Regions from separate parts of the Streptomyces pluripotens genome, predicted to be linked through region 2. Evidence: riboswitches for the same ligand, from Rfam matches in the RefSeq annotation. Region 2 holds a riboswitch; each other region holds the start of a gene.
What was found. A riboswitch is a leader RNA that binds a small molecule or an ion and turns the genes downstream of it on or off. The one in region 2 is predicted to bind cyclic di-AMP.
Positions count from the first base shown of each region.

Region 1: linked by a shared signal. The riboswitch ahead of LK06_RS17275 (M23 family metallopeptidase) and the one ahead of LK06_RS28790 (M23 family metallopeptidase) in region 2 are both predicted to bind cyclic di-AMP.
Region 3: linked by a shared signal. The riboswitch ahead of LK06_RS25380 (M23 family metallopeptidase) and the one ahead of LK06_RS28790 (M23 family metallopeptidase) in region 2 are both predicted to bind cyclic di-AMP.
Region 4: linked by a shared signal. The riboswitch ahead of LK06_RS19940 (LysM peptidoglycan-binding domain-containing protein) and the one ahead of LK06_RS28790 (M23 family metallopeptidase) in region 2 are both predicted to bind cyclic di-AMP.

Region 1 is NZ_CP021080.1:3,809,142-3,816,617, forward strand. Features, by position in the region: gene LK06_RS17250 (SRPBCC family protein) at 196-711, shown strand; gene LK06_RS17255 (GTP cyclohydrolase II) at 916-1,551, opposite strand; gene LK06_RS17260 (MarR family winged helix-turn-helix transcriptional regulator) at 1,758-2,288, opposite strand; gene LK06_RS17265 (dihydrofolate reductase family protein) at 2,370-3,503, shown strand; tRNA gene LK06_RS17270 (tRNA-Met) at 3,742-3,815, shown strand; cyclic di-AMP (ydaO/yuaA leader) riboswitch at 4,139-4,305, shown strand; gene LK06_RS17275 (M23 family metallopeptidase) at 4,315-5,346, shown strand; gene LK06_RS17280 (PrsW family intramembrane metalloprotease) at 5,477-6,778, opposite strand; gene trmB (tRNA (guanosine(46)-N7)-methyltransferase TrmB) at 6,819-7,476, opposite strand, start outside.
Region 2 is NZ_CP021080.1:6,492,952-6,500,427, reverse strand. Features, by position in the region: gene LK06_RS28800 (TetR/AcrR family transcriptional regulator) at 222-842, shown strand; gene LK06_RS28795 (SGNH/GDSL hydrolase family protein) at 981-1,766, opposite strand; gene LK06_RS28790 (M23 family metallopeptidase) at 2,059-2,970, opposite strand; cyclic di-AMP (ydaO/yuaA leader) riboswitch at 2,975-3,127, opposite strand; gene LK06_RS28785 (alpha-galactosidase) at 3,436-5,511, opposite strand; gene LK06_RS28780 (tyrosine-protein phosphatase) at 5,683-6,480, shown strand; gene LK06_RS28775 (DUF6126 family protein) at 6,539-6,661, opposite strand; gene LK06_RS28770 (helix-turn-helix domain-containing protein) at 6,658-7,281, opposite strand.
Region 3 is NZ_CP021080.1:5,645,867-5,653,342, reverse strand. Features, by position in the region: gene LK06_RS25400 (bifunctional acetate--CoA ligase family protein/GNAT family N-acetyltransferase) at 1-2,065, opposite strand, end outside; gene LK06_RS25390 (HPr family phosphocarrier protein) at 2,235-2,516, shown strand; gene LK06_RS25385 (GntR family transcriptional regulator) at 2,808-3,494, opposite strand; gene LK06_RS25380 (M23 family metallopeptidase) at 3,696-4,448, opposite strand; cyclic di-AMP (ydaO/yuaA leader) riboswitch at 4,461-4,618, opposite strand; gene LK06_RS25375 (M16 family metallopeptidase) at 4,838-6,238, opposite strand; gene LK06_RS25370 (M16 family metallopeptidase) at 6,235-7,476, opposite strand, start outside.
Region 4 is NZ_CP021080.1:4,388,150-4,395,625, forward strand. Features, by position in the region: gene LK06_RS19915 (glycoside hydrolase domain-containing protein) at 1-224, shown strand, start outside; gene LK06_RS19920 (SurA N-terminal domain-containing protein) at 420-1,070, shown strand; gene LK06_RS19925 (nucleoside triphosphate pyrophosphohydrolase) at 1,349-2,371, shown strand; gene LK06_RS19930 (cytochrome P450 family protein) at 2,623-3,921, shown strand; partial or broken gene LK06_RS35075 (transglycosylase family protein) at 4,068-4,355, shown strand; gene LK06_RS35080 (hypothetical protein) at 4,319-4,714, opposite strand; gene LK06_RS35085 (LysM peptidoglycan-binding domain-containing protein) at 5,067-5,294, shown strand; cyclic di-AMP (ydaO/yuaA leader) riboswitch at 5,476-5,655, shown strand; gene LK06_RS19940 (LysM peptidoglycan-binding domain-containing protein) at 5,660-6,358, shown strand; gene eno (phosphopyruvate hydratase) at 6,680-7,476, shown strand, end outside.

The sequences.
Region 1 (7,476 bases), 2.7 Mb from region 2:
CGCATCGCCGATGGCGTGATCGCGACGGTGGTCGGGGCGGAGGCGGGCGCGTCCTGAAGGCCGCGCAGTACTCTGCCCGCGCTGCCCTACCGGGCGGTCACCCCGTGTTCTGATCCCTGTGTTCCGTTCCCGACGTCCCCGCCCGATCCACCCCTGATCACCACAGCAACCAACCGTGTCCAGGAGGAAGAAGCGATGCGTCTCGTAGATGCCTGTGTGGAGTGCGTGACCGAGATCGCCGCCGCGCCGCGGCAGGTGTGGGAGTTGGTCTCGGACATCTCCACATCAGCCCGGCACAGCCCGGAACTGCAGGAGGTGGAGTGGCTCGACGGCGCCGAGGGACCCGTGGTCGGCGCCTGCTTCTCCGGCCGCAACCGCAACAGCGGGCTGGGGGAGTGGCGCACGGTCAGCCGGATCGCGCAGGTGTCGCAGGAGCGCGTCTTCCAGTGGGAGGTCGTCCGCTTCAACGACCGGCGCCACGGTGAGCCGCTGGCCATCTGGACGTACACCCTGGAACCGCTTGAGGGCGGCTCCGGCACCCGCCTTCGACACGGCATGCGCTTCGGGTCGGCCCGCGGCCCCGTGCACGAGTTCGTCGAGCGGCACCCGGACCGCGAGGAGCAGATCGTCGACGGTCGTCTCGCCTTGCTGCGCACCGGCATCGAACAGACCCTGGCCGGTGTGAAGGCCGAGGCGGAAGCGGAGGTTTAGCTAGGGGGTGTGTCGAACCCGGCGCGTACGGTGGCACGGTACAGCGCGACCGCACGTCGACACCGTGACGGCGCCCCGGCAGAGCTCAGCCTCGCACCCGGTGGTCGGTGCTGATCCGCTCCTGCTGCGCCAAGTGCCGTCACGCAGTGGGTGTTGGCGCCGCGCTACGCTCCGCCGGGCGGCCCCTGCGGCCGGCCCGCGCGTTCAGCCCACGGTCAGTTCCGTCAACTCGCCCAGCGGCAGCGTGTGCTGGGTCTGTAGGACCTTGGCCCTGAGGTAGCGGACGTTGTGGACCGTGGTGAAGACGCCGGTCGCCACCCGGTCCCGTACGCCAACCCCCAGGCCGCGCAACTGATCAGCCTTGTCGGGGTTGTTGGACAGCAGGTCCAGCTCGCTGACGCCGAGCGCGGTGAGCATCTGTGCCGCGGCCGTGTAGTCGCGGGCGTCCTCCGGCAGGCCGAGGGCGGCGTTCGCCTCGTAGGTGTCGAGACCCTGGTCCTGGAGGGCGTAGGCGTCGAGTTTGTTGTAGAGGCCGATGTCGCGCCCTTCCTGGCGGAGGTAGAGCAGGACGCCGCCCTGGTCGGCGATGCGCTCGACCGCCTCGCGCAGCTGCGGTCCGCAGTCGCAGCGGGCGGAGCCGAGGACGTCGCCGGTCAGGCATTCGGAGTGCAGGCGCACCAGGGGGACCGGGCCGGGGTCGCCGAGGACGATCGCGATGTGTTCCCGGCCGTCGGTGAGGCCGTGGAAGGTGACGAGTTCCGCGTCGGCGCTGTAGCCGTCGTGGAAGCGTAGCGGTACCCGGACGCGGGCGCGCGGGGTGGCGGCGGGGATGTCGGGCATGCAGGTCTCCGGATTCGGGGCCGTACGGGTTCCACTTCTGTTTCAGATTTGAAGCAGATGCCTGGATCTGGACCCTACCGCATGCTTGAAAATTAAAGCAATGAGGGTGGTGTCCCGGTGCGGTGAGCCCCATGTGGTCGTCCGCCGGGGGTACCGGCTCGGGTGCGACGGGTTCCATCCGGACGGAGGTCGTGGTGCCACCGGCGCTATCCAGGTGGGGGTCCGGGACAGGGCGACGACCGCCGCCGCCACGGCACGTCCTCCGCGGCCGTGCCCGTGCCGCCCTCCCCCTGCAGCCCGCGCGTGATCCCCGTGCAGATGTCCTCCAATTGCCCCACCTGCTCCGGCGTGAGTCGGTCGAAGAGGGCGGCGCGTACCGCCTCGATGTGGCCGGGCGCCGTGCGCTCCAGTACGGCCATCCCCTCCCCTGTGAGCGCCGCGAGGCTGCTGCGCCTGTCCCACCGGCAGTCCTCCCGGCGTACCAGCCCGTCCCGTTCCAGCCGGGTCACGGCGTAGGTCAGCCTGCTGCGCGTGATCTTCAGCTTCTCGGCGAGGTCGGTCATCCGCAGCTTTCGGCCGGGCGCCTCGGACAGGTTGGCCAGTACGGAGTAAAAAAGGTGGGGCATGCCGGCCTCCTGCTGGAGCTGCCGGTCGATCGCATCCTCCAGCAGCTGGGAGGCGGCGATGTAGGCGCGCCAGGCGCGCTGCTCCTCGGGGGTGAGCCAGCGGGTCGTCATGCTGCCAGTGTAGATTTGTTTCAAATTTTAACCAAGAAGCCGGCTTGTGGCCCTCCCGGGCCGCCGCGAGGGAGTGCACCGATGTCCCTGCCGTATGTGCTGCTGTCCGCCGCCGTCTCCCTCGACGGGTATGTGGACGACGCCGCCCCAGAGCGGCTCCTGCTGTCCAGCCCGGCCGACTTCGACCGGGTCGACGAGGTGCGGGCCTCGGTCGACGCCATCCTGATCGGCGCCGGCACGATCCGTGCCGACAACCCGCGCCTGCTGGTCAACTCCGCCGAGCGCCGTGCGGCCCGGGTGGCGTCGGGCAAGCCCGAGTACCCGCTCAAGGTGACCGTCACCGGCTCCGGCGACCTCGATCCCCGCGCCAACTTCTGGCACACGGGGGGCGACCGGCTCGTCTACACGACCGACCAGGGTGCCGAACGGGCCTCCCGCCTCCTCGGCAGCACCGCCGAGGTCGTCCCGCTCGGCGCCGAACTGCACTGGCGGGAGCTGCTGGAGCACCTGCACGATGAGCGCGGCGTGCAGCGCTTGATGGTCGAGGGTGGTGGGCGCGTGCACACCCAGCTCCTCCAGCAGGGCCTTGCGGACGAACTCCAACTGGTCCTCGCCCCGCTCTTCGTCGGCGACCCGGGGGCCCCGCGCCTGTTCGGCCCGGGGACCTACCAGGACGGGCGCCTCCGGCTGGTCGATTCCCGTCGGATCGAGGACGTCGTACTCATGCGTTACGAGCCCACCGCCCCTGGTACTGGTCCGCTGCCCACCGCGGCAGACCGCCACTGGCTGCGCATCGCCTGCGAACTCGCCGCACTGTGCCCGCCGTCGGAGACGGCCTTCAGCGTCGGCGCGGTCGTGGTCGCCACCGACGGCACCGAACTGGCCCGCGGCCATTCCCGGGAGGGCGACGATCTTGTGGTCCACGCGGAGGAGGTCGCGCTCGCGAAGATCGACCCGGCCGATCCGCGGCTGGCCGGTGCCACCGTCTACAGCAGTCTGGAGCCCTGCACCCGCCGTGCCTCCCGCCCCATGCCCTGTGCCGAGGTGATCCTGCGGGCCGGAGTGCGCCGGGTGGTCACTGCCTGGCGGGAGCCTGACACCTTCGTGGCGGCGGCTGACGGGACGGGTGTCCTGCGGAACGCAGGGGCCGAGGTCGTGGTGCTCCCGGAGTTCGCGCCCCTGGCCAAGGCCCCGAACGAACATCTGCCAGGCTGAGCGACCGACCGGTGTCCCGGCCGGGTTCCGCTCCGGATGCCCCCGGAAACCGAGGGCGTGCCGGTTGCCGCGGACGTCGTCAGGGCGGCCCCGTCCCGGAGGTACGCCGTATCCGCACCACCCCGTTCCTCCTGGTGCTGCGGCAGGGTGCCCGGGGGTGGGAGGCCTCGGCTCACACCCCCACGGGAAACCGATGTGCATTCTGTCTTGCGCATGGCGTACACTGAACACACAACGACGCGGGGTGGAGCAGCTCGGTAGCTCGCTGGGCTCATAACCCAGAGGTCGCAGGTTCAAATCCTGTCCCCGCTACTGAAGGCTCAGGGCCGGAATCCAGTACATGGGTTCCGGCCCTGAGCGTTTGCCGCGTGCTCGTCAGCTTCAGCAGCTTCAGTGGATTCAGCGGCTTCACCGATGGTGATCGTACGACCCCTGTCTGCATAACATCTGAGTCACCATCAAAAATGCCGAGACTCCTGAACGTCGAGCAACTTGCCCGGTGTGTAGGGGTTGTGGCCGGTAAGTCCAGGGTGGAAACGTTAATGATCAAGCCGAACGGCTTGGAAAGTGACTGGCAGGTCTATTAACGTTCGATAACGCAGCACGGTCGTCCCGGCCGTCACAAGAGACGGCTCCGTGCGCACACGCCGAGTCCCGCAAGGGAGCCGGGGAACCACCACCCTGGGGTGAATCACGTGGATGCCGTCGTGAACTCGCTGAGTACACGACCGGTATACGCGCGTAGGAGACCTTCCTGCTCCGAACCCGTCAGCTAACCCGGTAGGCGGAGGAAGGAAAGGAGTGCGCCCGAGTGGCGTCCAACCGGCCTGCCCCAGAAGCCCTGTTCGTGCCTGCCCCGCGCGAGTCCGAGACCTTCGGTTACGGCGCCTACCGTGCCGAAGAGGGCCCCCGGGAGGAGTGGAACCCCACCGAGGACTCCGTCGCCTCGGTCCGGGGACGACACCGCGTGGTCAAACAGCGCGGGGGATTCGCGCGCAGCTCCACCGTCCTCGGCGTCGGTGTGATGGCCGCGGTCGGCGCGGGCGGCATGGCCAGTGCCAGCACCGGCAAGGCGCCGGTCTCCCTCTCCATGCCGGACCTGCCCTCCGTCGGCTCCCTCTTCGGCGAGGACTCCTCCGACGCCCACCAGGCCACCACCACTGCACTCAGCGACCTGAACGCGGCCCCCGCCGGCAGCGCGCAGGACTCCGATGCGGGTGAGGCCCTGCGTAACCGGATCATGGCTCAGGCCGAGCAGCAGCAGGGTCAGGTGGACAGCAAGGCCACCGCCGCCGCGCTCGCCGCCATCGAGAAGCAGACCGCCGAGGCAGCGGCCAAGGCGGAGAAGGAAGCTGCCGCCAAGGCCGCCACCGCCAAGGAGAAGGCTGAGGCAGAAGCCAAGGAGGCGGCTGAGAAGAAGCGGCTCGCCGAGCTGGCCAAGCAGTACACGTTGCCGACGTCCTCGTACACGATCACCTCCACCTTCGGCCAGGCCGGGTCGATGTGGTCCTCCGGTCACCACACCGGCCTTGACTTCGCCGCTCCTACCGGCACCCTGATCAAGGCGATCCACGGCGGAACGATCACCGAGGCGGGCTGGGCAGGCGCCTACGGCTACCGCACGATCCTCACCCTGGACGACGGCACCCAGCTCTGGTTCTGCCACCAGTCCTCGATCAACGTCAAGGTCGGCCAGAAGGTCTCCACCGGCGAGGTCATCGGCCGCGTCGGCGCCACCGGGAACGTCACCGGTCCGCACCTCCACCTGGAGGTCCACCCGGGCGGCCAGGCCACCGCCGTCGACCCGATGCCCTGGCTGCGCAGCAAGGGCCTGAACCCCTGACGGACGGAAGTCTCGTCCTGACTCCGCTCCGCCGCGCGCTCCGCCTGCGGCAGGCCTCCCCCGCCACGGTGGCGTGTAGCCCGCACAACCGCACCCCGGCAGTGCCGGACACCCCGTGAGTCCCGGCCGACTACGTCCGGTACGGGTTGTAGGCGGGATACGGCACCGCCGGATACCCGTACGCGGGCCAGTGCGCGGTGGGTACCGGTACCGGCATGGCAGCCCTGGCCGCGTACTCCAGCGCCGGTCGCGCCACGTTCCTGCGGTGCCACAGCTCGGCCAGCAGCACCCGCTCCCGTACGACGAAATCGGCGCCGGCCCGCCCCCGCCGGCCCCGGTGCCGGAGGAACGCGAGCGAGGTGGCGCACGCCTCGTACCGGGACATCTCCCGGGCTGCCGCCCGTCCCCCGCAATGGTGCCGTGCGTAGTTCCGCGCCTCCCGCCGCGCCCGCATCGACCCGAGCGCGAACGGTTCGGCGGGCCCCAGCCATCCGGCCAGCACATACGCCGGTAGTTCCTCCCGCACGGTCCGCAGTTCGCGTTGCCGCGTCCAGATCGCGAGCCAGGTGAGCAGCGCGAACGCGGGCACCATGAACCCGCCGTAGACGGCGAAGAAGCCGAACCGGCCGAAGGTGGCGGAGCCGTTCCAGAGGGCGTGCATGCTCATCGCGAGCAGCAGCCCGCACAACGGCAGCAGCACCCGTCGGACCCGGTGTCGTTCCGCGGACAGCGCGGCGAGGCCGAAGCCGATGCCCGTGAGGACGGTGAACAAGGGGTGCGCGAAGGGGGACAGGACGATGCGCACGAAGAAGGTGGCGGCGGTGACGGAGGCGATGCCGCTGCCGCCGGAGAGCTGGTCGGTCCCGAAGGCAGTTCCGAGGTAGAGGATGTTCTCGGTGAACGCGAACCCGGTGGCGGTGACCCCGGCTATCACCACACCGTCCACCAACCCGGTGAAGTCACGTCTGCGGAAGAGGAAGACCAACAGCACGGCCGCGGCCTTCGCGGACTCCTCGACGATCGGGGCTATGACGGTGGCGCCGAGGGTGTCGGCACCGGCCGGGTCGGCGGTGGAGGTGGCTATCCACTTGGTCGCGAAGCTGTTCGCCACGATGGCTATCAGTGCCGCCGCGCACGCCCCCCAAGCGAAGGAGAAGACCAGGTTCTGCCAGGGGCCCGGCTCGACCCGGTCCAGCCAGCGGAAGGCGGCCACCAGCCAGGGCACGGGCAGCACGGCCAGCCCGAGGCCGACCAGGAACCCCTCCGTGCCGGTCTGCCGCCGCACGAGTGCGAGGATGACTAGTCCGGACAGCGCCAGCAGGGTGATCAGCGCTCCGTACCGCACCCACCCGCGCTGCCACCAGTGCGGGTGGCGTAGTACCCCGTCGCCGGGGCCGTTGGGAGGAGTCGGGTACGGAGGACTGGTGGCCACGACATCGACCCTAACGGTGGAGCGGTGAGGGCTGGACGCTTTATCGGGCCTGGTGCGGCACACGCCGGAAGAGCAGGTCGTGCACCGCATGCCCCTTGTCCAGGCCCTGGCCTTCGAAACGGGTCAGCGGCCGGAACTCCGGACGCGGCGCGAAACCGCGCCCTGCCTGCGTGTTCTCGAAGTCGGGGTGCGCGGCGAGCACCTCAAGCATCTGTTCGGCGTACGGCTCCCAGTCGGTCGCACAGTGAACGATCGCACCAGGCTTGAGCCGGGTCGCGGCGAGAGTCAGGAACTCAGGCTGGATGAGCCGCCGCTTGTGGTGCCGCTTCTTGGGCCAGGGGTCGGGGAAGTAGACGCGCAGTCCGTCCAGTGAGTCGGGTCGGAGCATCTCGCGCAGCAGGATGATCGCGTCGCCGTTACCCACCCGGATGTTGGACAGCCTGGTCTGGTCGGCGAGATTGAGTAGGTTGCCCTGTCCTGGAGTGTGCACATCGACGGCCAGGATGTTGGTGTCCGGGTCAGCGGCGGCCATCTGAGCGGTGGCTTCACCCATCCCGAACCCGATCTCCAGCACCACGGGGTTGTCGTTCCCGAACAACTCGGCCGGATCGATGATCCGCTGCCCGTCGATGTCCAGCCCCCACTGGGGCCACAGCCGCTGAAGGGCGTCGGCCTGCCCGGCCGTCACCCGGCTGCGC
Region 2 (7,476 bases):
TTCCCCGAGGAGGCCCCGTGGCCCCGCCCCGACGGGACGAACCCGCGCGCCGCCGGCCGCGCTCCGGTGGCGGACCGGCTGCCGGTGATCGCGTCACGCTTCGGCCGGTACCGGTGACTGGCCGCGGTGCGCCCGCCCACCGGGCGCCCCTGGACGGCCTGAACGTGCCTCGGGCGCCGGCCGCTTCGGCACCACCCACGACGACGGAATAGGGTGACCGCGTGGCGAGAGTGCGGTTGAGTGTGGCCGAGCGGCAAGAGGAACTCCTGCGCGCGGCCATCGAGCAGATCGAGGCGCGGGGTGTGGCAGCACTCAGGATCGCCGACGTGGCCGCAGCGCTCGGGGTGAGCAACGCACTGGTGCTCTACCACTTCTCGACGAAGGAGAAGCTGGTCGCCGCCGCGTTCGCGTACGCGGCCGAGGACGATCTCAGACATCTGCGCAAGCTGCTGGGACGACGGACCTCGGCACTGCGACGGCTGCGGGCCGCGGTGCGCTGGTACGCGCCGACCGGCCAGGCGAAGGGCTGGCGGCTGTGGATCGAGGGCTGGGCCGTTGCCCTGCGCGAGCCCGCCCTGCGGGAGGTCACCCGGAACCTGGACCGGCAGTGGAAGGCGGCGATCGCCGAGGTCATCACCGAGGGGGTCACGGTGGGGGAGTTCGCGTGTGCCGACCCGTCCGGTGCCGCGCTACGGCTGACCGCGCTGTTGGACGGGCTCGCGGTGCAACTGACGACGTATCCGGGCGCAGTGCCGCGGACTCGCGCCCGGGAATGGGCCGACGATGCACTGGCCCGCGAACTGGGTTTGGAACGGCAGGCGTTGACCGAGCGACGACGGTGAGCGCAGGCGCACCGTCCGGATACGGTGCGGCCCACAGCGACGGGATGCACGGCGACCGCGCCGTGCTGGACCACGCGCGTGGGCACGGCCGCGGGCCCGGACCACGCCCGCCCGGTCCGGGCCCGCGGCCTGCGGGTGTCACGCCACGGAGGCGATCCGCGTCCTGATGTCGTCGGGCGACAGCGCGCCCTTCGCCGTCACGTGATCGCCGGAGGACTCGCCGCGCAGCCGGCGGCCGATCCACGGCACGAGGAACTCACGGGCCCACTGGACGTCATCGCGCCGTACCTCCAGAGTTCCCCGGGGTGGCAGCGGTGGCCACGGCTGTTCCGGATCGGCCGGGACGTCGAGGCCGAGGACCTGGCCGGCGCGCAACGCCACGCGCGTGTGGCCCTCGGGGGAGAGGTGCAGCCGGTCGCTGTCCCAGGCCCTGCGGTCCTGCACGGACTTGAGGGACCACAGGTCGAGGACGGGGCAGCCGTAGCGGTCGGCGATGGCACGCACGTGTCCGTTGTAGGTGGCTATCTTGCCGCGCAGATGCTTGAGCACAGGGACGCCACGAGTGTCGAAGCCGGTCGTCACCATCACCGTGCCCGCAGCCTCGGTGAGCCGGACCACGGCCCGCTCGAACCGCTCGGCCACGTCGTCCGGGTCGGTACCGGGGCGGATGATGTCGTTGCCGCCCGCGCAGAGGGAAATCAGGTCCGGGGCCAGCTCGACGGCTCTTGGGAGTTGATCAGCCACGATCTGGTCCAGCAGCTTCCCGCGCACGGCGAGGTTGGTGTATTGGAAGTCGCCCTCGGGACGCCGGTCTGCGAGCAGCACCGCGAGCCGGTCGGCCCAGCCCACGAACGCCCCGTCGGGGCCGGGATCGCCGACGCCCTCGGTGAAGCTGTCCCCCACCGCTGCGTACGACCCGATCACTGATCTGTTGTCATTCTTCGAATCGTCAACCACATCGGACCATGATTCACCTCCGGATGTGACCTACGCGACCGTAGGCAGGGGTTGACGGGCGGTGAGATGAGCCACTCCCTGGTGTGGTGCGATCCAGGAATACGGCCACCTCTGAACGCGTTGAATGCGTGATCGCCGCGCCAGGGGGGTGCCGGAGGTATCGGAGGCCGGCCCCCGAACATCGGAGGCCGGCCCCCGGTTCGAGACCCGGGCGAGTGGTCCAGGACAGGAGGGTCGCGTAGCTGGGGCGGGAGATTCCTCAGCCCACTGCGACGCCGTGCTGGCGCAGGTACCCGACCGGATCGACGTCGGAGCCATAGTTCGGCGTGGTGCGGATCTCGAAGTGCAGGTGCGGGCCGGTCACGTTTCCGGTGGCACCGGACAGGCCGATCTGCTGGCCTTCGGACACCGTTTGGCCGGCCGAGACGGAGAGCTGGGAGAGGTGGGCGTACTGGGCGTAGTAGCCGTCGTTCAGCCTGATGACGACCTGGTTGCCGTAGGCACCTCCCCAGCCGGCCGCGACGACCGTGCCTGCGGCCACGGCCTTCACGGAGGTGCCGGTCGGGACGACGAAGTCGACACCGGTGTGGTAGCCGCTCGACCACATGCTGCCGGCCACGTGGTAGCCGGTGCCGATGGCGGCACCGGTCACCGGGAGGGTGTAGCCGGTGGAGGCGGCTGTCACGGCGGTGGAGCCGGATGACGGGGAGACCGGAGCCGCCTGCGACGTGGCGGACCGCGGGGCGCCCGGGGACGCTGAGGTCCCGGTGGTGTGCTGGGGGGTGGCGGACCCGGTACGGGCCTGCGCGCCGAGCGTGAGCCTCAGGCCCGGGTGGATCAGCGACGGGTCGCCGCCGATGGCCTGCCGGTTGTCGTCGTAGAGCCGGTGCCATCCGCCACGGACATGCTGCCTGTCGGCGATCACCGAAAGGCAGTCGCCGGGCTTCACCGTGTAGTGACGCACACCTGGACTCGGCTGGGCGGCCTCCTTCACCACAGTCGGAAGGGATCGCATGGCCCCGGCGGAAACGGACTGCGACGCGGGGGCCGCGTGCGCTCCGGTGGCCCCGATGAGCGGGAGGGCCAGCGCGGCCCCGCCGGTTCCGGCGGCAGCGACGGAGCGGGAAAGACGCTGGGTCTTGGGACGTCGGTGCTTACCCTTCGCGGGCATGGCGCATTCCTCTCCGGCGCCTGCGAGGTCAGCTGTCGGGTTCGGGCTGGAGCTGCCCGGCCGCGGTGTGCGGCTGCACCCCTGGCCTGTCACGGAGACCGGACAGGCAGTCGTACCTGGTGGGTCCCCCGCTCCTGCCGAACACGGGTCAAGTGTGGGGACTCCGGGCGGCGGCAGGACTCGGCGTTCCGTCCGGATTGGTGGCGAACGTAAGGGAGTGGGACGCACGGAAACAAGCAGCCGGTTCCCGCCGGTCACGAATCCGGTGATCAAAGACGGAAACCACCGTCACTCTCCGTGAATTCCCGCCGCCTACGTCCTTGCAATTCCCCTTCAAAACAAGCGAATTACAGAAACATGACACACGACGTACGGTCACGAATATGATGCTCCTCACGCAACGGCGCACCATGACCCCCTATTCCATGGCGAGTTAGAGCGAAGGCTGCAATTCGGGTAGAAAGCTCAGATGCGACGCAGACGGAGAACCGTCGCATCCAGGTCGCCACGCAGCCCGGTTCGCAGTCCGCCATGGAGCAGGACAGCGCCCCTGTGCACTTCGCCCGTTTCGCGGCATTCATAGGAAGCCGTCGGATCGAGTCCCCGCAACCGCAGCGCTGGAACCGGCTCGCCATAGCCCTGCGCCTGCAGCCAGGCCAAGATCACGACCTCCTGCCCCAGGACGTACTGGACCGCACTCAGCCCGCCCGTCGGGGGCCTGAGCCGGTACAGCTCGCCACGCTGGACCACCGGACGGATCCGCTTGTACAGCTCCACCCACAGCCGGGCCTCGGCCAGCTCCTCCGCACTCCACCGCACCAGGTCGCCACCCACGCCGAGCACCCCGGCCATGGCGCTGACGAAACGGAACCGCAGCGTACTCACCCTGCCGTTGAGCTGGGTATTCGGACTGTCCGTGACCCAGGCGGCCATGACCCGGGCGGGGTGGATCTGACTGAAGCCGTACTGAATGACCAGCCGGTCCAGTGGGTCGGTGTTGTCGGAGGTCCACACTTGGTCGGTGCGGCTCATCACTGCGAGGTCGATCCGGCCACCACCACCGGAGCAGGACTCGAAGGCGACCGCGGGGTGGGCCGCGCGCAACCGGTCCACCAGGGCGTACAGGGCACGCACGTGGTCCACCCACAGATGCTGCGGATACGGCTCCCCGGGCCAGCCGGCATCGGTGAAGCAGCGGTTGAAGTCCCACTTCACATAGTCGATCGGAGCACTCGACAACAGTGCGTCCAACTGCTCCCACAGATATTCCTGGACGTCCTCTCGGGCCAAGTTGAGGACGAGTTGATTGCGCAGCTCCGTCCGCTTACGTCCCATTTGGTATTGCACCCAGTCCGGGTGGGCGCGATAGAGATCGCTGTCCGGATTGACCATCTCCGGCTCGACCCAGACACCGAACTGCATGCCGAGTCCATGTACCTGGTCGGCGAGGGGCTTGAGGCCGCGCGGGAAGCGGTCGGGGGCGGCGGTCCAGTCACCGAGCCCGGCGCGGTCGCTGGTGCGGGCACCGAACCATCCGTCGTCCACCACGAACAGCTCGACGCCGATGCCGGCGGCCCGGCGGGCCAGGGCGGCCTGTTGCTCCTCGCAGATGTCGAAACCGGTGGCCTCCCAGGAGTTGAAGAGGACGGGCCGGTCCCGCTCCGCGTCGGGGATGATGTGAGCACGCTGGTACGCGTGCCAGGTACGACTGGCCCCGCCGAAGCCACCACCGCTCCACAGGCCCGCGAAGACCGGGGTGGTGTACGACTCCCCCGACCGAAGGAGCAGCAGGCCGGAGTCGTCGTAGCCGGCGCCACCGGTGATCTGCACGCGCGCGTCAGGGAGTTGGGCGACCGCGATGCGCCAAGAGCCGGACCAGCCCAGCGCACAGCCGTACACCTCGCCGTGCTCCTCGGTGGCATCGGTGTCGAGTGCGACCCAGGGCAGGTGCTGGTGGCCGGTGTGGCCCCGACGGCTACCGATGACCTTCTCGCCATAGGTGAGCGCCGAGGTAACGAGCCGGGACTCCGCCGCCCACCGACCGTGCAGCTGGGACAGCCGCCAACCCTCACGGTCGGGGAGCGTCCAGGTGGCGGCGTCGGCCCGCAGCAACTCCACCCCGGTGTGCCCGCCGTTCGCCAGGGTGACCCAGCGCTCGACGACATCACCGCGCATCCGGTAGTGCAGGGTGATCCCCAGCCCGCCGTCGTCGAAGCGGAGCCGCAGTTCTCCCCCTCCCCCGGCCTCGTACGACACGAAGCGCCACTCGGTGCCGCGCCGTTCCCTGGTGCGCGCGGACAGGGCGGGGCGGACGAAGCGGGGGCCGCCCTCGACCGGGTATTCCTCGCGGCCGTCGAGCGGGGACTCGAAGGGCCGGTAGACGGGCAGCGGACAGACCGCCAGCTCCTCGGCGTCCGCGAGCGCGATCCGCGGCCCCCAGTGGAGGTGCAAGAGTTCATCCGCCCCGGTGAGATGCAGCGCATAACTGCTGGCGGGCCCTGACAGGAGCCAGGTACGTCCGTCTTCGGCGATCTCCACCATCGAAACCCCACAGGTGTCAACAAATCCGACCGAGTCTGAACATCATCAGGCCGTCTCGCTCGCGTGGCAATGCCCTGTGGACAACTCATTGCCTGAGGAAATCGATGTCGTATGGTCGACAGTGCGCCCGTCGACGAGCCGCGCCGGCGGGGCCGATTGGGAGGAGCCCCCGTGACGCAGCAGGTCCCGTCGACCGAGCCGGAGCTGACCGGCGTGCGCAATTTCCGTGACGTGGGCGGACTGCCGACCGTGCATGGACGGCGGGTGCGCCACGGCATGCTGTTCCGCAGCGGGCACCTGGCGCACGCGACGGGGGACGACGCGACCTTCCTCGCCTCCCTGGGCTTGCACACGGTCTTCGACTTCCGCAACGCGGCCGACCAGAAGCTGGAGGGCCCCGACGTCGAACTCCCCGGCGTACGGAACGTGAACCTGCCCTTGAGTGACCCGGCGGACGGAGCCGAGTTCTGGAAGTTGGTCCGCGACGGCGACCTCAACCAGCTGCGCGCGATCCTGGACGACGGCAAGGGGGCAGCCCGGATGGTCGCCTCGTACCGGGCCATCGTCGTAGAACGCACCAGCGAGCACTCGCAGGTGCTGCACGCGCTCGCCGAGGACAGTGTGCCCGCACTGATGCACTGCGCGGCGGGCAAGGACCGCGCAGGCATCTCCATAGCGGTCACGCTCCTCGCGGTGGGTGTGGAACGCGAGGCGATCGTCGCCGACTACCTGGAGTCCAACGCCAAGCACCGCCGCTACAAGGTCCACCGCAGCGGCAGCGCGGAGACCGCGTACAGCGCTGAGGTGATGGATCTGCTCAGTCCGATGTTCGAAGCGCGCGCCGAGTATCTGCAGGCAGCTTTCGCGAGCATCGAGGACACCTGGGGCGGGGTCGACCTCTACCTGGAGCAGGGTCTCGGCCTCTCCGCAGAGACCCGGGACCGGCTGCGTGAGCGCCTGCTGGACTGACCGGACCCCGCCGGTCAGTCCAGCAGGCAGCCGGCGGGACTGCACCCGGCCCACCGGCTCAACCCTTCGCGCCCACCGCGAACAGCAGGTAGAGGAATGCGGCGAGGACATGGCCGAGGGCGATGTAGATGATCAGCCGGACCCACAGGGCACGGGGGAACTTGGTCTCAAAATCGCTCATGGCAGTTCTCCGTTCAGCGGCCCCAGGCACAGCGCGGCCGTGGGACTCTGCAACAAGGTGTGGACGAACAGCAGTTCCACGCCGTCGTGGCCCTCGGCGGCGAGGCGGTGCGGGGTGAGCGAGTCGAAGTGCGCACTGTCCCCGGACCCGAGCAGGTGCGCGGTGTCGCCAAGGCCCAACCGGAGGCGCCCCTTGAGGACGTAGAGCCATTCCTCACCCGGGTGGACGCGCACGATGTCACCCTGGGAGCCGTACGGCACGTGGACGCGCAGGGCCTGCATACCGCGTCCAGGCGCCCCGGCCTGCACGTAGGTCCAGCCGCCTGCCCGGGTCGGCTCCATCTCTGCGGCGCGCACAATCGCCTCCCGGTCGGCGACCGTCTCGCCGAGCAGTTCGGAGACGGTCGTACCGTAGGTACGGGCGAGTGCGAGAAGCATCGGCAGAGAGGGCTGGCGGTGCCCGGTTTCCAGACGGGAGAGATGGGCTGGCGAGAGCCCAACTGTTCGGGCAGCGGCCTCCAGGGTGAGGCCGGATCGTCGGCGCAGTGCGCGCAGCTGCGGAGCGACGGCGGTCAGCTGGTCAACTTGATCCGCCGCCCGCTCGCCTTCTGGGGCGTTCATGCCTCCATTGAGCCCGATAAGTTGCCCGTACGGCAATTTTCTTGCCTTTTAGGCAAAAGTCCCCCGAATACCCTGAGGAGTCCAGCCCCCGCCGCGACATCCACCCACGTCGACACAGCACACCACGAGGACCGTCCCGGGACTGTTCGGACGGACCGCCGCCGTCACGGTCCTGCAACCGTTCTGCCTCCCTCC
Region 3 (7,476 bases), 850 kb from region 2:
CCTCCCGCCGCCACTGGGCGTACCTGACGGCCTCGGACAGCGCCCTGACGGCACGCTCGGCCGCGGGATAGGCGGGGATGAGCCGGGCGTCTTCGGGGACCGGGTCCCGCAGGGCGGCTGCCGCGGCGTCCCCCTCAGTGGCTCCGGTGGTACTGGTGGTACCCGCAGTGGGTGGCCGGTCAGCAGCCTGCGGTGCCGTGCTCGCCGCGGCCGACAACGCCTGCGCAAGGCCCCCGAGCTCCACGTGGACGACCAGCACCGGTTTGCCCGGCGCCGCCGCCGCAGCGGACCGGAGCGCCTCCGCCAGCTCCGCGTCCCCCGGTGATCCCTCCCCGATGGCGGGGATCGCCGTCACCACGACCGAGTCGCAGGTGTCGTCGGCCAGCGCAGCGGACAGCGACTGGTGGAAGTCCTCCGCCGTGGCCGCGGTCGTCAGGTCCACCGGGCGCGACGGCCTGAGTCCCTCGGCGATGCAGCGGTCGTACGTCAGCACGCCCAGCGATTCGGAGTTGCCGAGTATCGTCACGCGCGGTCCGGCGGGCAGCGGCTGTCGGGCGAGCAGCAGGCCCGCGTCGACCAGTTCGGTGATCGTGTCCACCCTCAGCACACCGGCCTGCCGCAGCAGCGCGGAGACGGTCTCGTGCGGTAGCCGGGTGGCCCGAACAGCGTGCCCCTGCGGTGCGGTCCCCGTGCCCTGCACGACGACCAGCGGCTTCGCCGCCGCCGTCCGACGGGCGAGGCGGGTGAACTTGCGGGGGTTCCCGATGGACTCCAGGTACATCAGGACGACGTCGGTGTCGGGGTCGTCGTACCAGTACTGCAGGACGTCGTTGCCGGAGACGTCGGCGCGGTTGCCGGCGGACACGAAGGTGGACACGCCGGTGACGCCGGTCACCCCTCCCCCACGCCGGTGCAGCCGGGACAGCAGGGCGATGCCGATGGCGCCGGACTGGGCGAACAGACCGATGCGGCCCGGACGGGGCATCTGCGGGGCGAGGGAGGCGTTCAGCCGGACGTCCGGGGCGGTGTTGATGATCCCGAAGGCGTTCGGACCGATGAGCCGCATCCCGTACGCACGTGCGTGCCGGACGAGGGCCCGCTGCCGCTCGCGCCCCTCGGGCCCGCTCTCGGCGTACCCGGCGGAGAGCACGACGAGCCCCTGGACGCCGTGCTCCCCGCACTCGGCCACCACAGCGGGCACCTGCTCGGCCGGTACCGCGACGACGGCGAGGTCCACGCCTTCCCCGATATCCCGCACCGAGCGGTACGCGGGCACCCCGTCGACGTCCTTGGTCTGCTCGGGGAAGGCCTTGTTCACGGCGTGCAGGCGGCCCGGATAGCCGGCGTCCCGGATGTTACCGAGGATGCTACGGCCCACTCCGCCGGGGGCGCGGCCGACACCGACCACCGCCACGGAGCCGGGCGCCAGGAGCCGCCGTACCGAGCGCGCCTCGGCACGCTGCTCCCGCGCGCGCTGTACGGCGAGGGAGCGGTCGGTGGGTTCAAGGTCGAACTCCAGGCGTACGACTCCGTCCTCGAAGCTGCGCTTCTGGGTGTAGCCGGCATCCGTGAACACCTTGATCATTTTGGTGTTGGCCGGCAGCACCTCGGCGGCGAAGCGACGGATGCCACGCTCGCGTGCGACGGCCGCGATGTGCTCCAGCAGGGCGGAGGCGACGCCTCGGCCCTGGTGGGCGTCCTGCACCAGAAAGGCGACCTCGGCCTCGGCCGCCGGTGCGGAGGCGGGCATGCCGTCGGCGCCGATGCGGTCGTAGCGCACGGTGGCGATGAACTCGCCGCCGACGGTGGCCGCGAGTCCCACCCGGTCCACGAAGTCGTGGTGCGTGAAGCGGTGGACGTCCTTGGCGGACAGCCGAGGGTAGGGCGCGAAGAAGCGGTAGTACTTCGACTCGTCCGAGACTTGCTCGTAGAAGCTGACCAGGCGGTCGGCGTCGTCAACGGTGATGGGCCGGACGCGCGCGGTACCCCCGTCGCGCAGCACTACGTCCGCCTCCCAGTGGGCGGGGTACTCGTGCCGGTCCTGCCGGTCCGCCGGGGTCTGCATGGGCCCCAGAGTACGGCTCGCGTACGACAACGGCGCGGGGCAGCCCGCGGGGGAGACGGAGGCGGGGTGCGGCGACACGCCGGAGTGGGAGAGAAGGCCCCTTCCGGGCACGCCCCACGATATGGGAAACTGGTCTAGACAACCCTGAAAAGCTGAAGGGCAGCAACACATGGCTGAGCGCCGCGTCAACGTCGGCTGGGCCGAGGGCCTCCACGCCCGTCCCGCCTCCATCTTCGTCCGAGCCGCCACGGCCGCAGGCGTCCCGGTGACGATCGCCAAGACCGGCGGCACCCCGGTGAACGCGGCCTCCATGCTGGCCGTCCTGGGCCTGGGCGCCCAGGGGGGCGAGGAGATCATCCTCACCTGCGACGCCGAGGGCGCGGACACCGCGCTGGACCGCCTGGCCAAGCTGGTCTCCGAGGGCTTGGAGGAGCTGCCCGAGACCGTCTGACCACCCGGCGCGACCACTCCCGCCGAAGCCGCGTCGTCCCCTGGGGGCGCCGCGGCTTCGGCGTGTCCACCGCGTCTCCCCCCTCATCATTGACCGCATTTTTCCGCAGCACTCACGGGGCAGACCTGACGAATTTCCGGCACAGCAACGTGCACGCCGGCGGATACAGCACCACGGGTACGACGAAAGCACGAAGGTGGAACAACGGCCGGACCACAATCGACGACACGGAATTCGGGCAGCGGAAAACCGCCCGCCATCGAATACCCTCCTTTGTATACGACGTCCGTGTTAATACCGCACCCCAGGCGTGTTTACGGAATGTTGCGAAGTCCTCACACGCTCCGGGACGGTGGAAAAGCGAAGGCGGTGGCCGGCCGTCGCACGCTCGGTGTGCAGTGCCGTGACCGCCCGTGCGCGCTCACTGTCGCCGCGCGCCACCGCGTCCACGATCGCGCCGTGCTCGACCCAGGACTCCACCTGGCTCCGCGCGGCCTCGACCCGGTACATCCAGGCGATCTTGTGGCGCAGCTGGGTGAGCGTCGCGGTGAGCGAAGGGCTGCCGGACGCCTGCGCGAGCGTCTCGTGGAACCAGCCGCCCAGCGAGCGCAGATCCTCGCTGTTTCCTCTCCTGGCCCGCTCCTGGCCCAGCCGGACCAGGCCGCGCAACACCTTGAGGTGAGCCTCCGTGCGCCGCTGTGCGGCCCGTGCGGCACCAAGCGGCTCCAGGAGCATGCGCATCTCCAGCAGGTCGGCCGCCTCCTGCTCGGTGGGTTCGGCCACGCATGCGCCCGCATGCCTGCGGGCCACCACGAAACCCTCCGCCTCCAGGGTGCGCAGGGCCTCGCGGACGGGAACGCGCGAAACTCCGTAACGGCGGGCCAGGACTTCCTCGGTGAGGCGGCCGCCACGCTCATGGACACCGGCGACGATGTCGTCCCGGATCGCCGTGCACACCGAATGCGCCGGAATACGCATGACCGACCTCCGTCTTAATCCCCGCGAAACGTCGACGATGGACGCGTGTTCCGTGACTCTATTGCAATGAGTCAGAATTTCCGACGGCAGGCCGGAATCCATAGATATTTTTTGGACAACGGACCCGGTGAACACTGCGAAACGGCGGAAGCCCCGGCTCGCTGAGCCGGGGCCGCCAACGATCTCGTGATGGGTGGTCCGTCACACGTTCACGCCGTGCCCGCGGAGGTAGGCAACGGGGTCGATGTCGGAGCCGTAGTCGGGAGTCGTACGCGCCTCGAAGTGGAGGTGCGGGCCGGTGACGTTCCCGGTCGCCCCGGACAGCCCGATCCGCTGGCCCGGGACGACCTCCTGGCCGACCGTGACGCCGATGGACGAGAGGTGGCCGTACTGGGTGTACATGCCGTCGGCCATCCGGATCACGATCTGGTTGCCGTACGCACCGCCCCAGCCCGCGGAAACGACCGTGCCGGAGCCGACCACGTGGACGGGCGTACCGGCGGCCGCGTGGAAGTCAATGCCGGTGTGCGAACCGGAGGACCACAGGGAGCTGCTGGCCTTGTAGCCCGTGGAAACGTAGGAGTGCGCGATCGGGGCGACGAAGGCGTTCAGGAGCTTGCGCTCGGCCTCACGGGCCGCGCGGATCCTGGCCTCACGCTCCTGCTCGGCCCTCTCGGCAGCCGCTTGAGCCGCGGCCTCCTCGGCGGCCTTCTGGTCGGCGGCCTGCTGCTGGGCGGCGGCCTGGACGTCTATCCGCTCGGCCAGACCGTCGCCCACGGTGAGGATCGGCATGAGGCCGGTCTGCTCCGCGGTCTCTCCTGCGGCGAGCGCCGGGGAGGCGGCGAGGGTGCCGACGACACCCGTGGTGAGGGCTGCGACACCGGCCGCCTGAACGGTGGTGCGCTTGGCCCGGCCGGGCTTGCGGTGCTTCCCGGTGGCGCACATGAACGCCATGAAGTGGCTGGTCCTTTCCTTCCCTCTCGCCTACCGGGTTAGCTGACGGGTTCGGAGCAGGAAGGTCTCCTACGGGGCCACGGCTGTGCGGGGCGCCCGATTCACCCCAGGGACTGTGGGTCCCCGGCTCCCCTGGCTCGCGCCTCACGGGGACTCGGCGATGACTGCCCGGTGCCGCGGGTGCGGCGCGATACCCGACGGACAGCCCGGACGACGCTAAGGGCGCTGGCTCCAGGTCCCCAAACGCAGCCGGGGTTTTGTAGCGCATCCCACAGGTCAGACAGGCAACCTCCACCCCAAATCGGGCACCTGGGGAAACGGGTGGAACACCCGAGACCCTGACGGCCCGTAGACCGTCAGGGCCCTGCGCGCGTTGCGCCGCCCCTGCCCTACTCGGCCGTGACGACGGTGACTTCGCCGATGCCGAGCGCCTCGACCGGCGCCTTGATCTGCGAGGCGTCACCGACGAGGACGGTCACCAGACGGTCCACCGGGAAGGCGTTCACGACGGCCGCACCGGCCTCCACCGTCCCGGTGGAGGCCAGCTGCTGGTAGAGCGTCGCCTGGAAGTCATCGGGCAGGTGTTGCTCCACCTGGTCGGCCAGGGTGCTCGCGACGGCCGCCGCGGTCTCGTACTTCAGCGGCGCCACACCGACGAGGTTCTGCACGGCGACGTCCCGCTCCGCGTCGGTCAGGCCCTCCGCCGCGAGCGTGCGCAGCACCTTCCACAGGTCCTCCAGCGCGGGGCCGGTGTTGGGGGTGTCCACGGAGCCGCTGATGGCGAGCATCGCGGCTCCGGTGGCCCCTCCGGGAGAAGGAGGTGCCGACCTCAGGACCTGCCCGAAGGCACGCACGCCGTAGGTGTAGCCCTTCTCCTCGCGCAGGACGCGGTCCAGGCGGGAGGTGAGAGTGCCGCCGAGACAGTAGGTGCCGAGCACCTGGGCGGGCCACACGCGGTCGTGCCGGTCGGGGCCGACGCGGCCGATGAGGAGCTGCGTCTGCACGGCACCGGGCCGGTCCACGATGACCACGCGGCCGGTGTCGTCGGCGCTCACCGGGGGCACGGGCCGGAGCTCGGCCGGTGTGCCGGTCCAGGCGCCCAGGGTGTCGGCGAGCAGGCCGTCCAGGTCGGCCCCGGCGAGGTCGCCGACCACGACCACGGTGGCCGTGGCGGGGCGCACGTGCCGGTCGTAGAAGGCGCGCACGGCCGCCGCGTCGATCTTCTCGACGGTCTCCTCCGTGCCCTGGCGTGGGCGGGACATGCGCGAGGCGGCCGGGAACAGCTCCTTGGACAGTTCCTTGGCGGCCCGGCGGGAGGGGTTGGCCAGCTCGTGCGGGATCTCGTCCAGGCGGTTGCGGACCAGCCGCTCGACCTCGCTCTCGGCGAAGGCGGGCGCGCGCAGGGCATCGGCGAGCAGACCGAGCCCCTTGGCCAGGCGGGAGGCGGGGACCTCCAAGCTGATCCGGACGCCCGGGTGGTCGGCGTGCGAGTCCAGTGTGGCGCCCGCTCGTTCCAGTTCGGCGGCGAACTCCTCGGCGGAGTGCCGGTCAGTGCCCTCGGAGAAGGCCCGCGCCATGATCGTGGCGACGCCGTCCAGGCCGGCCGGCTCAGCGTCCAGGGGCGCGTCCAGCAACACCTCCACGGCGACGACCTGCTGGCCGGGGCGGTGGCAGCGCAGTGTCGTCAAGCCGTTGTCGAGCGTGCCGCGCTCCGGGGCCGGGAACGCCCAGGGCCTGGCCTCGCCCGGCTGCGGCTGGGGATGGAACTGCATGGTGGCGAGCTCGGTCACTTGGCCGTCTCCTCGTTCTCGTTACCGGCCTCTACGGTCGCTTCCTGCTCCGGGTCCTCCGGGACCTCGGCGTCCTCGACGGCCTCCGGAGACTTCGGCTCGTAGACGAGGACGGCTCGGTTGTCGGGCCGCAGGCGGGCCGACGCGATCTCCTGGACTTCCTCGGGCGTCACCGCCAGTACCCGCTGGACGGCGGTGAGCGCGAGCTGCGGGTCGCCGAACAGAACGGCGAACCGGCACAGTTCGTCGGCACGTCCGGCGACCGTGCCGAGCCGGTCCAGCCATTCGCGCTCCAACTGGGCCTGGGCGCGCTCCATCTCCTCCGACGTGGGGCCCTGTTCGGCGAAGCGGGCCAGCTCCTCGTCGATGGCGGCCTCGATGACCGGCACCTCGACGTCACCGGAGGTCTTCACGTCCAGCCAGCCCATCGAGGGAGCGCCCGCCAGGCGCAGCAGGCCGAAGCCGGCCGCGACGGCGGTACGGTCGCGGCGTACCAGCCGGTTGTACAGGCGGGAGGACTCGCCGCCGCCGAGGACGGTCAGGGCGAGGTCGGCCGCGTCGCACGCGCGGGCGCCGTCGTGCGGGAGACGGTAGGCGGCCATCAGGGCGCGCGCCGGTACCTCCTCGACGACGACCTCCCGCTTCTGCTCGCCGATGGTCTCGGACAACGAGCCGTCACGGGGCTCCGGCTTGCCGTCGTGCGCGGGGATCGAACCGAAGTACCTCTCGATCCAGGCGAGGGTCTGCTCGGGGTCGATGTCGCCGACCACGGAGAGCACCGCGTTGTTCGGTGCGTAGTAGGTGCGGAAGAACCGGCGCGCGTCCTCCAGCGTGGCCGCGTCCAGGTCCGCCATCGAGCCGATCGGCGTGTGGTGGTAGGGGTGGCCCTCCGGGTAGGAGAGGGCGGTCAACTTCTCGAAGGCGGTGCCGTAGGGGACGTTGTCGTACCGCTGGCGGCGCTCGTTCTTGACGACGTCCCGCTGGTTCTCCATGGACTCGTCGTCCAGGGCGGTCAGCAGCGAGCCCATGCGGTCGGCCTCCAGCCAGAGAGCGAGCTCCAGCTGGTGGGTGGGCATGGTCTCGAAATAGTTGGTGCGCTCGAAGCTGGTGGTGCCGTTGAGCGAGCCGCCGGCACCCTGCACCAACTCGAAGTGACCGTTCCCCTTCACCTGCGCGGAGCCCTGGAACATCAGGTGCTCGAAAAGGTGAGCCAGGCCGGTACGCCCCTTGACTTCGTG
Region 4 (7,476 bases), 2.1 Mb from region 2:
CCGTCGTCACCGCGTCCAACAGGAAAGGCCTGCCCGGCAACCTCTGGTACGCGCGCTGGGACAAGCACAACACCACCGTCTCGGACTGGCCCTGGGGCTCCACCCGGTTCACCGACCACAGCCGCGCTCACCAGTACATGGTCAACAGCAGGGAGAGCCACGGGGGCGTCACGCTCACCGTCGACCGTGACGCGTGGGACGCCCCGGTGGCCATCATCCGCTGAGCCGTACGCCCTCGGGCCGGGCGCGGCGGTGCCCGAAGTGCACGCGAATCGTTGGTCGAATGGGTTGGCCGCAGCCTGCCCACTGCCTACCATCGATCACCGCAAGACCCTGTGCGCCCGCCCGTCGCCGACCACCACCCTTGACGGGGGTGCTGCGCGCCGCACTTGTTATTGCAATCTCCTCGGGAGGTTTCCTTGCACCGCCGTCGTCGCACCGCCCTCCTACTCACCGCCGCGATCGCCGCCGCGGCACCCTTCCTGACCGCCTGTGGAAACGATGCGCACCCGGGCGCGGCAGCCGTCGTCGGAGGGCAGCGGATCACCGTCGCCCAACTGGAGAACCGGGTCAACGAGGTCCGTCAGGCCCAGCGGGCCGCGGTGGCGAACGACGCCCAGTACCGGCAGGTCCTCGCCTCCACGGGCAGCCTGACCCGCGACACCCTGCACAACATGGTCCTCGACCGGGTGCTGCACCGGGCCGCTCAGGACGCGGGCGTCACGGTCACCCGCAAGGAGGTCCAGCAGATGCGGGCGGGCCTGGAGCAGCAGGTCGGCGGGGCCAAGGGGCTTCAGACGGCCTGGCTGCAGAAGTACGGCATCGACCCCGCACACCTCGACGACAACCTGCGCCTCCAGCTGGAGGCGCAGAAACTCGCGACCGAGCTCGGCACCGACACCGGCCAGCCCGCCTTCTGGAAGGCTCTGTCCAAGGCCTCCGGGGAACTCCACGTTGCCCTCAACCCGCGCTACGGGGCCTGGGACGTGCAGAAGAGCAGCCGGGTGGACGTCAAGACACCCTGGGTACGGGAGGTCACGACGGCGGGTGGTCAGCTGCTCACGACATAGACGACGGGCTGACGGACCGCGGGCCGACAGACCGGGGTACCACGGCCCCGCGGCGACCACGGCAGCGAGAGATCGACGTACTGGCGGCGGCACCGGAGTCACCGGCAGGCCGGCGGACCGGTGGGCCAGCCGGTCCGTCGGAGCGGTACGGCCGTGGTCGCCGCGGGGCCGGGATGGTGAGCGATGAAACGGCAGGTCACAGTCGTACGATCGCAAGATCGGCCTGTCCCTGTGGACAACGGAAACCGCTCCCCCGCCGCGTGGGTTACGTTCGGATCGTGAACGCATCCAGCTCCGCAGCCGCCGCCCCCGGCCCCGCCGGTCCCGAACCCGTCGCCGGCCCCGGCCGCATCGTCCTGCTCACCACCAGCCACCGCGTCGCCCCCGGCCTGCTCTCCTGGCCCGCCTGGCAGGCCCTGCGCACCGCCGATGTCGTGTTGTGCGCGGACGGCGCACATCCGCAGTTGCCGTACCTGCGGGAGGCCGGGACGGCCGTGCAGGCGGTGTCCCCCACCGCACAGCAGCTGGTCGACGCCTGCGCCGGTGGCCGGACGGTGGTGGTCGTGGCGACGGGCGAGGGTGAGCCGGCGCTCACCGACGGCCTGGCCCGGCTGGCCGGCTCCGGCCGCATCTCCATGCCGGAGCTGGAGCTGCTCCCGGCCTCTTACGACCTGCCCGGCGCTCGTCTCCTGGACCTCGTGCAGGTCATGGACCGCATCCGCGTCGAGTGCCCCTGGTCCTCCCGGCAAACGCACAAGGGCCTGGCCAAGTACGGCATCGAGGAGGCGTACGAACTGGTCGAGGCGATCGAGGCCGGCGATCGCGAGGAACTGCGCGAAGAGCTGGGCGATGTCCTCCTGCAGGTCGTCTTCCACTCCCGTATCGCCGAGGAGGATCCGGACGCGCCGTTCTCCGTCGACGACGTGGCGGGCGGCATCGTCGCCAAGCTCATCCACCGCCACCCGCACGTCTTCGGCGACGAGAAGGCCGAGACCCCCGAGGAGGTCAAGGAGCACTGGTTGCGCACCAAGGCCGAGGAGAAGCGGCGCAGCTCGGTCACGGAGGGTGTTCCCCTCGGTCAGCCCGGCCTCGCCCTCGCCGCCAAGCTCGCCTCCCGTGCCCGCACGGCGGGCCTGGACGTCCCCCTGCCGACGTCGGAGGGGGTCGGCTACGAACTGCTCGCGCTCGCGGTGCGCGCGGATGCCGCCGGAGTCGATCCGGAGGCGGCACTGCGGGCAGCGGCACGGGCGTATCGGGATGCGATACGTGTGGCGGAGGGACTGGCAGTGGGCGAGGCGTAGCCCTGTGCAGGAGCGTCCACACCAGCTCACCTTCCGCTCCCACAGCTCCCCTCCTGTTCTTCTGTGCGCCTGAGTTCATCCGTGTCCGTCTGTGTCCATCCGTGTCCGTCCGTGTTCCTTCGCGTTCATGGAAGTGATGCGTGTTCGTGCGTGCCAGTCCGCCTCCGTCGCCCGTATCGTGTCCGATCCGCAGGCCTGGTTCCGCCGGCCGCCCCGAAGCCTGGCCACCCGAGTCCGGATACCGTCGTGGAGTGACCAATCCGCCCCGCCCCTCGACGGCTTCCGACTCAGCGCCCGCCTTGTTCACCTGGGAGTTCGCCGCCAACCCCTATCCGGCCTACGCCTGGCTGCGCGAGCACGCCCCGGTTCACCGGACCCGGTTGCCCAGTGGAGTCGAGGCCTGGTTGGTCACCCGGTATGCCGATGCCAGACAAGCCCTCGCCGATCAACGGCTGAGCAAGAACCCGGCGCATCATGACGAGCCCGCCCACGCCAAGGGCAAGACCGGCATCCCTGGTGAGCGCAAGGCCGACCTGATGACGCATCTGCTGAACATCGATCCGCCGGACCACACACGGCTGCGCCGGCTGGTCAGCAAGGCGTTCACGCCCCGACGCGTCGCCGAATTCGCCCCCCGTGTGCAGGAGCTGACCGACCGCCTCATCGACCAGTTCGCGGCGCGCGGCTCGGCCGACCTGATCCACGAGTTCGCCTTCCCGCTGCCCATCTACGCCATCTGCGACCTGCTCGGCGTCCCGAGCGAGGACCAAGATGACTTCCGCGACTGGGCGGGCATGATGATCCGGCACGGGGGAGGGCCGCGCGGTGGGGTCGCACGGTCGGTGAAGAAGATGCGCGGCTACCTCGCCGAACTGATTCACAAGAAGCGCCAGGCACTGCCTGCCGACCCCGCACCCGGCGAGGACTTGATCTCCGGCCTGATCCGCGCCTCCGACCACGGTGAGCACCTCACGGAGAACGAAGCCGCCGCCATGGCCTTCATCCTCCTCTTCGCAGGCTTCGAGACAACCGTCAATCTCATCGGCAACGGCACCTACGCCCTGCTCACCCACCCCGAACAACGCCACCGCCTGCAGGGGTCCCTGGCACGAGGGGCAAGGGACCTCCTAGAGACCGGAGTGGAGGAACTGCTCCGCTACGACGGGCCGGTGGAGTTGGCCACCTGGCGGTTCGCCACCGAACCTCTCACCATCGGCGGTGAGGACATCGCGCCGGGAGACCCGGTGCTTGTCGTCCTCGCCGCCGCCGACCGGGACCCGGGGCGGTTCTCCGAACCCGACGTACTGGACCTCGCCCGGCGGGACAACCAGCACCTCGGCTACGGCCACGGCATCCACTACTGCCTGGGTGCGCCACTGGCCCGCTTGGAGGGCCAGACCGCGCTCGCCACCCTCCTCACCCGGATGCCCGACCTGCGGCTCGCCGCGGACCCGGCCGAACTGCGCTGGCGCGGCGGGCTCATCATGCGCGGACTACGCACCCTGCCCGTGGAGTTCACCCCGGTTCCCGAAGAGGTTCCACGAGCTTAAACGTGACATTCCGTTAACCCTGTGATCTTTGCGTGATCTGTGCGGCATTGACTTGTGACAAGTGATCGTCAGCCGATACGTTCACCCATCAGCGCGGCGGGCACCATCCGTCGCGCTGGTACTGCTGTCGCGCGAAAGGTTTCCGCATGCTCTCCGGGAATGGTCGTCACCGTCGCCCCCGCCAGGCTCCGGCTCTGCTCGTAGCGGCAGGAGTGACCGGCTCGGCCATCGCCATCCCACTGCTCGGCGCCGCGAGCGCCAACGCGGCCGACGGCACCACCTGGGACAAGGTGGCCGAGTGTGAGAGCGGGGGGTCCTGGAGTGCCGACACCGGCAACGGGTACTACGGCGGCCTGCAGATCTCGCAGGATGACTGGGTGAAGTACGGCGGCAGCCGCTACGCCGACAGCCCCGACCAGGCCAGCCGCTCGCAGCAGATCGCCGTCGCCGAGGAGATACTCGGCGACCAGAGCACCGCTCCCTGGGCCACTTGCGCCCAGCGGTCCGGCCTGACGCCGGGCTCGGGCGCTGTGGATGTGGACACGGGGGTCGGAGGCCTGGGGGGCGCCGGCGGTGCGAACCATTCCGGCGGTCTGTCCGACGACTCCGTTTCAACCGGTCTGTCCGACTCCTCGACCTCGTCGTCCTCCGTCCCCTTGTCACCCTCCTCCTCGGGGTCCTCGTCCTTCTCTCCCTCTGGCCCTTCCTCCTCCACTCCGTCGTCGCCCTCTTCGTCGTCGCCCTCTTCGCCCGGGTCCTCTTTGCCCGGATCGCCCTCGTCCGACGTCGACACTGCAACCGGCACCGGCACCGGCACCGGTTCTGGCTCCGACTCCGATCCCGGTTCGGGTTTGGGTCCCGGTTCCTCTCCGGGCTCGACGCCCGTGCCGGGCTACACCCCGGGCGAGGATGCAGCCACGGACCCCGGTATGGATGCCGACCTCAAAGGGTCCAATGCCACTAAGTCCGACAAGTCAGTTTCATCTGGTGCGGGATATGCGCAGGGGGGTGAGGGCTCTTCTGCGGCCGGCCCGAATACCGACAACTCGGGCACATCCCGTCAAGGTGCAGGCTCTTGGAGTCTGGTCGACACCGGCACTCTCGATGGCGGCGGGCGCCACCGTGGCGAGAGTGCGGAAGGAAGCGTGAAAAGCGGACAGAAGGGTGAGGTGTTGGGTCGTCACGCCTCACGTGAGCCGGGCACCTATACCGTCCGCGAGGGCGACTCCCTGACCTCCATCGCCGACTCCTTTGACGTCGACGGCGGATGGCGTGCGCTCTATGCCGGGAACAAGGGGGTGGTCGGTGCCGATCCGGACCACATCGTCGCCGGTCAGACCCTCGAAGTCGGTGCGGAAACGGGTGCAAAGTAGGGGAAGTTGACGCCATACTTCGCCGCTAATGTCCGTTTAGGTGAAAGTGTGGGATGAGTCTCAGAAGCCCTGATCGTCTTTGAAATTCCACGGATCGCGTGTCTACGGTCAGGACCGCTCGTCACCACGAGCCCCGGCAGCTGCAACGCCGAATCCTGCCAGCGGCTGCCCGGGAACATTCGACGCGTAAGCGCCGCAGGCAGGAGCGGGGGACCCAAGGTAAGTGCCGATGCCAGCAGTTGAGCTGGAATCGGCTTGGGGTGAAGCCGCATCGCACGTAGAGCAAGACGTGGGATGCGGCCGGGCAGCCCAACCGGCCCGAACCCGACAGCTCACCTCGCAGGCGTCGGTGAGGGGATCGTTCCATGCTGTTTTCCGGCAAGGGCAAGCATCGTCGTCCGTCCAAGGCCGCTCGCGCCCTCGCGCTCGCCGGTGTCACCGGCGCCGCCGTCGCCGCCCCGCTGATGGCGGCCGGCAACGCCTCCGCCGCCACCGCTTCCCAGTGGGACGCCGTCGCCCAGTGCGAGTCCGGTGGCAACTGGTCCATCAACACGGGCAATGGCTACTACGGCGGTCTGCAGTTCTCCGCCTCCACCTGGGCCGCGTACGGCGGCACTCAGTACGCCGCCACGGCCAACAACGCCACCAAGGCGCAGCAGATCGCCATCGCCGAGAAGGTTCTGGCGGCGCAGGGCAAGGGTGCCTGGCCGGTCTGCGGCACGGGTCTGACGAGTGCCCCCTACAACGGCTCCGCCCCGAGCAGTTCCTCGAACAACTCCGCCGGCACCTCCTCGTCGAGCGGCGCCAGCACCCGCTCGACCGGCCAGCCGGCCGCCTCCCGCTCCGCTGAGCGTCCGGCCGTGGGTAAGACGGTCACTACTCCGGCCGGCAAGAGGGTCAAGAAGGGGGATGGCGAGTACAAGGTCGTCAAGGGCGACACCCTCAGCTCCATCGCCGTCAAGCACGGCGTCAAGGGCGGTTGGCAGAAGCTGTTCGACCTGAACAAGGGCATCATCGAGGACGCCAACCTCATCTACCCGGGCCAGCAGCTGCACCTGAAGTGACACCGGGCTCCGGTCGGAGTCGCGGTGCCCCCACTCCCGGCGCCCCGCGCCGGAGGCCCTCCGGTCTCGTGAGGGACTCTCACCCCTGACTCCCAGGACTCCCCGCCCCGGCGCGTGTTCCCCCGTACGCGCCGGGGCGGGGTTTTTCCGTCCTCTGTAGGGAGACCTCTTTGTTTCGTTTGAAAACAAAAGGTACCGTCGGGCGTGTCCACGGGACGGTCGGTCGGCTGGCCGATGGCCCCGTGGCGGTTAGGCTCTAGTCGCAAGGCGCAGCCGTAAGGCACCCAGCCGTGCACTTCCAGCGTCACATCCAAGAAGGAGATGCTCGTGCCGTCCATCGACGTCGTCGTAGCCCGGGAAATCCTGGACTCCCGAGGCAATCCCACGGTCGAGGTCGAGGTCGGCCTCGACGACGGCAGCACGGGTCGTGCCGCCGTCCCGTCCGGCGCCTCCACCGGCGCTTTCGAGGCCATCGAGCTCCGTGACGGTGACCCGAACCGCTACCAGGGCAAGGGCGTCGAGAAGGCCGTCCTCACCGTCAGCGAGCAGATCGGCCCGGAGCTGGTCGGCTACGACGCCACCGAGCAGCGTCTGATCGACCAGGCCATGTTCGACCTGGACGCCACTGACAACAAGGGCTCCCTCGGCGCCAACGCCATCCTCGGCGTCTCGCTCGCCGTCGCGCACGCCGCCTCCGAGGCCAGCGACCTCCCCCTCTTCCGCTACCTGGGCGGCCCGAACGCGCACCTGCTGCCGGTGCCGATGATGAACATCCTGAACGGCGGCTCGCACGCCGACTCCAACGTGGACATCCAGGAGTTCATGATCGCCCCGATCGGCGCGGAGTCCTTCTCCGAGGCACTGCGCTGGGGCGTCGAGGTCTACCACACCCTGAAGAAGGTCCTGAAGTCGAAGGGCCTGGCCACCGGCCTCGGTGACGAGGGTGGTTTCGCCCCCAACCTGGGTTCCAACCGCGAGGCCCTGGACCTCATCCTGGAGGCCATCAAGGAGGCCGGCTACATCCCCGGCCAGCAGGTCGCCCTGGCGCTCGACGTGGCCGCCTCCGAGTTCTACAAGGACGGCAAGTACCTCTTCGAGGGCAAGGAGCGCTCCGCCGC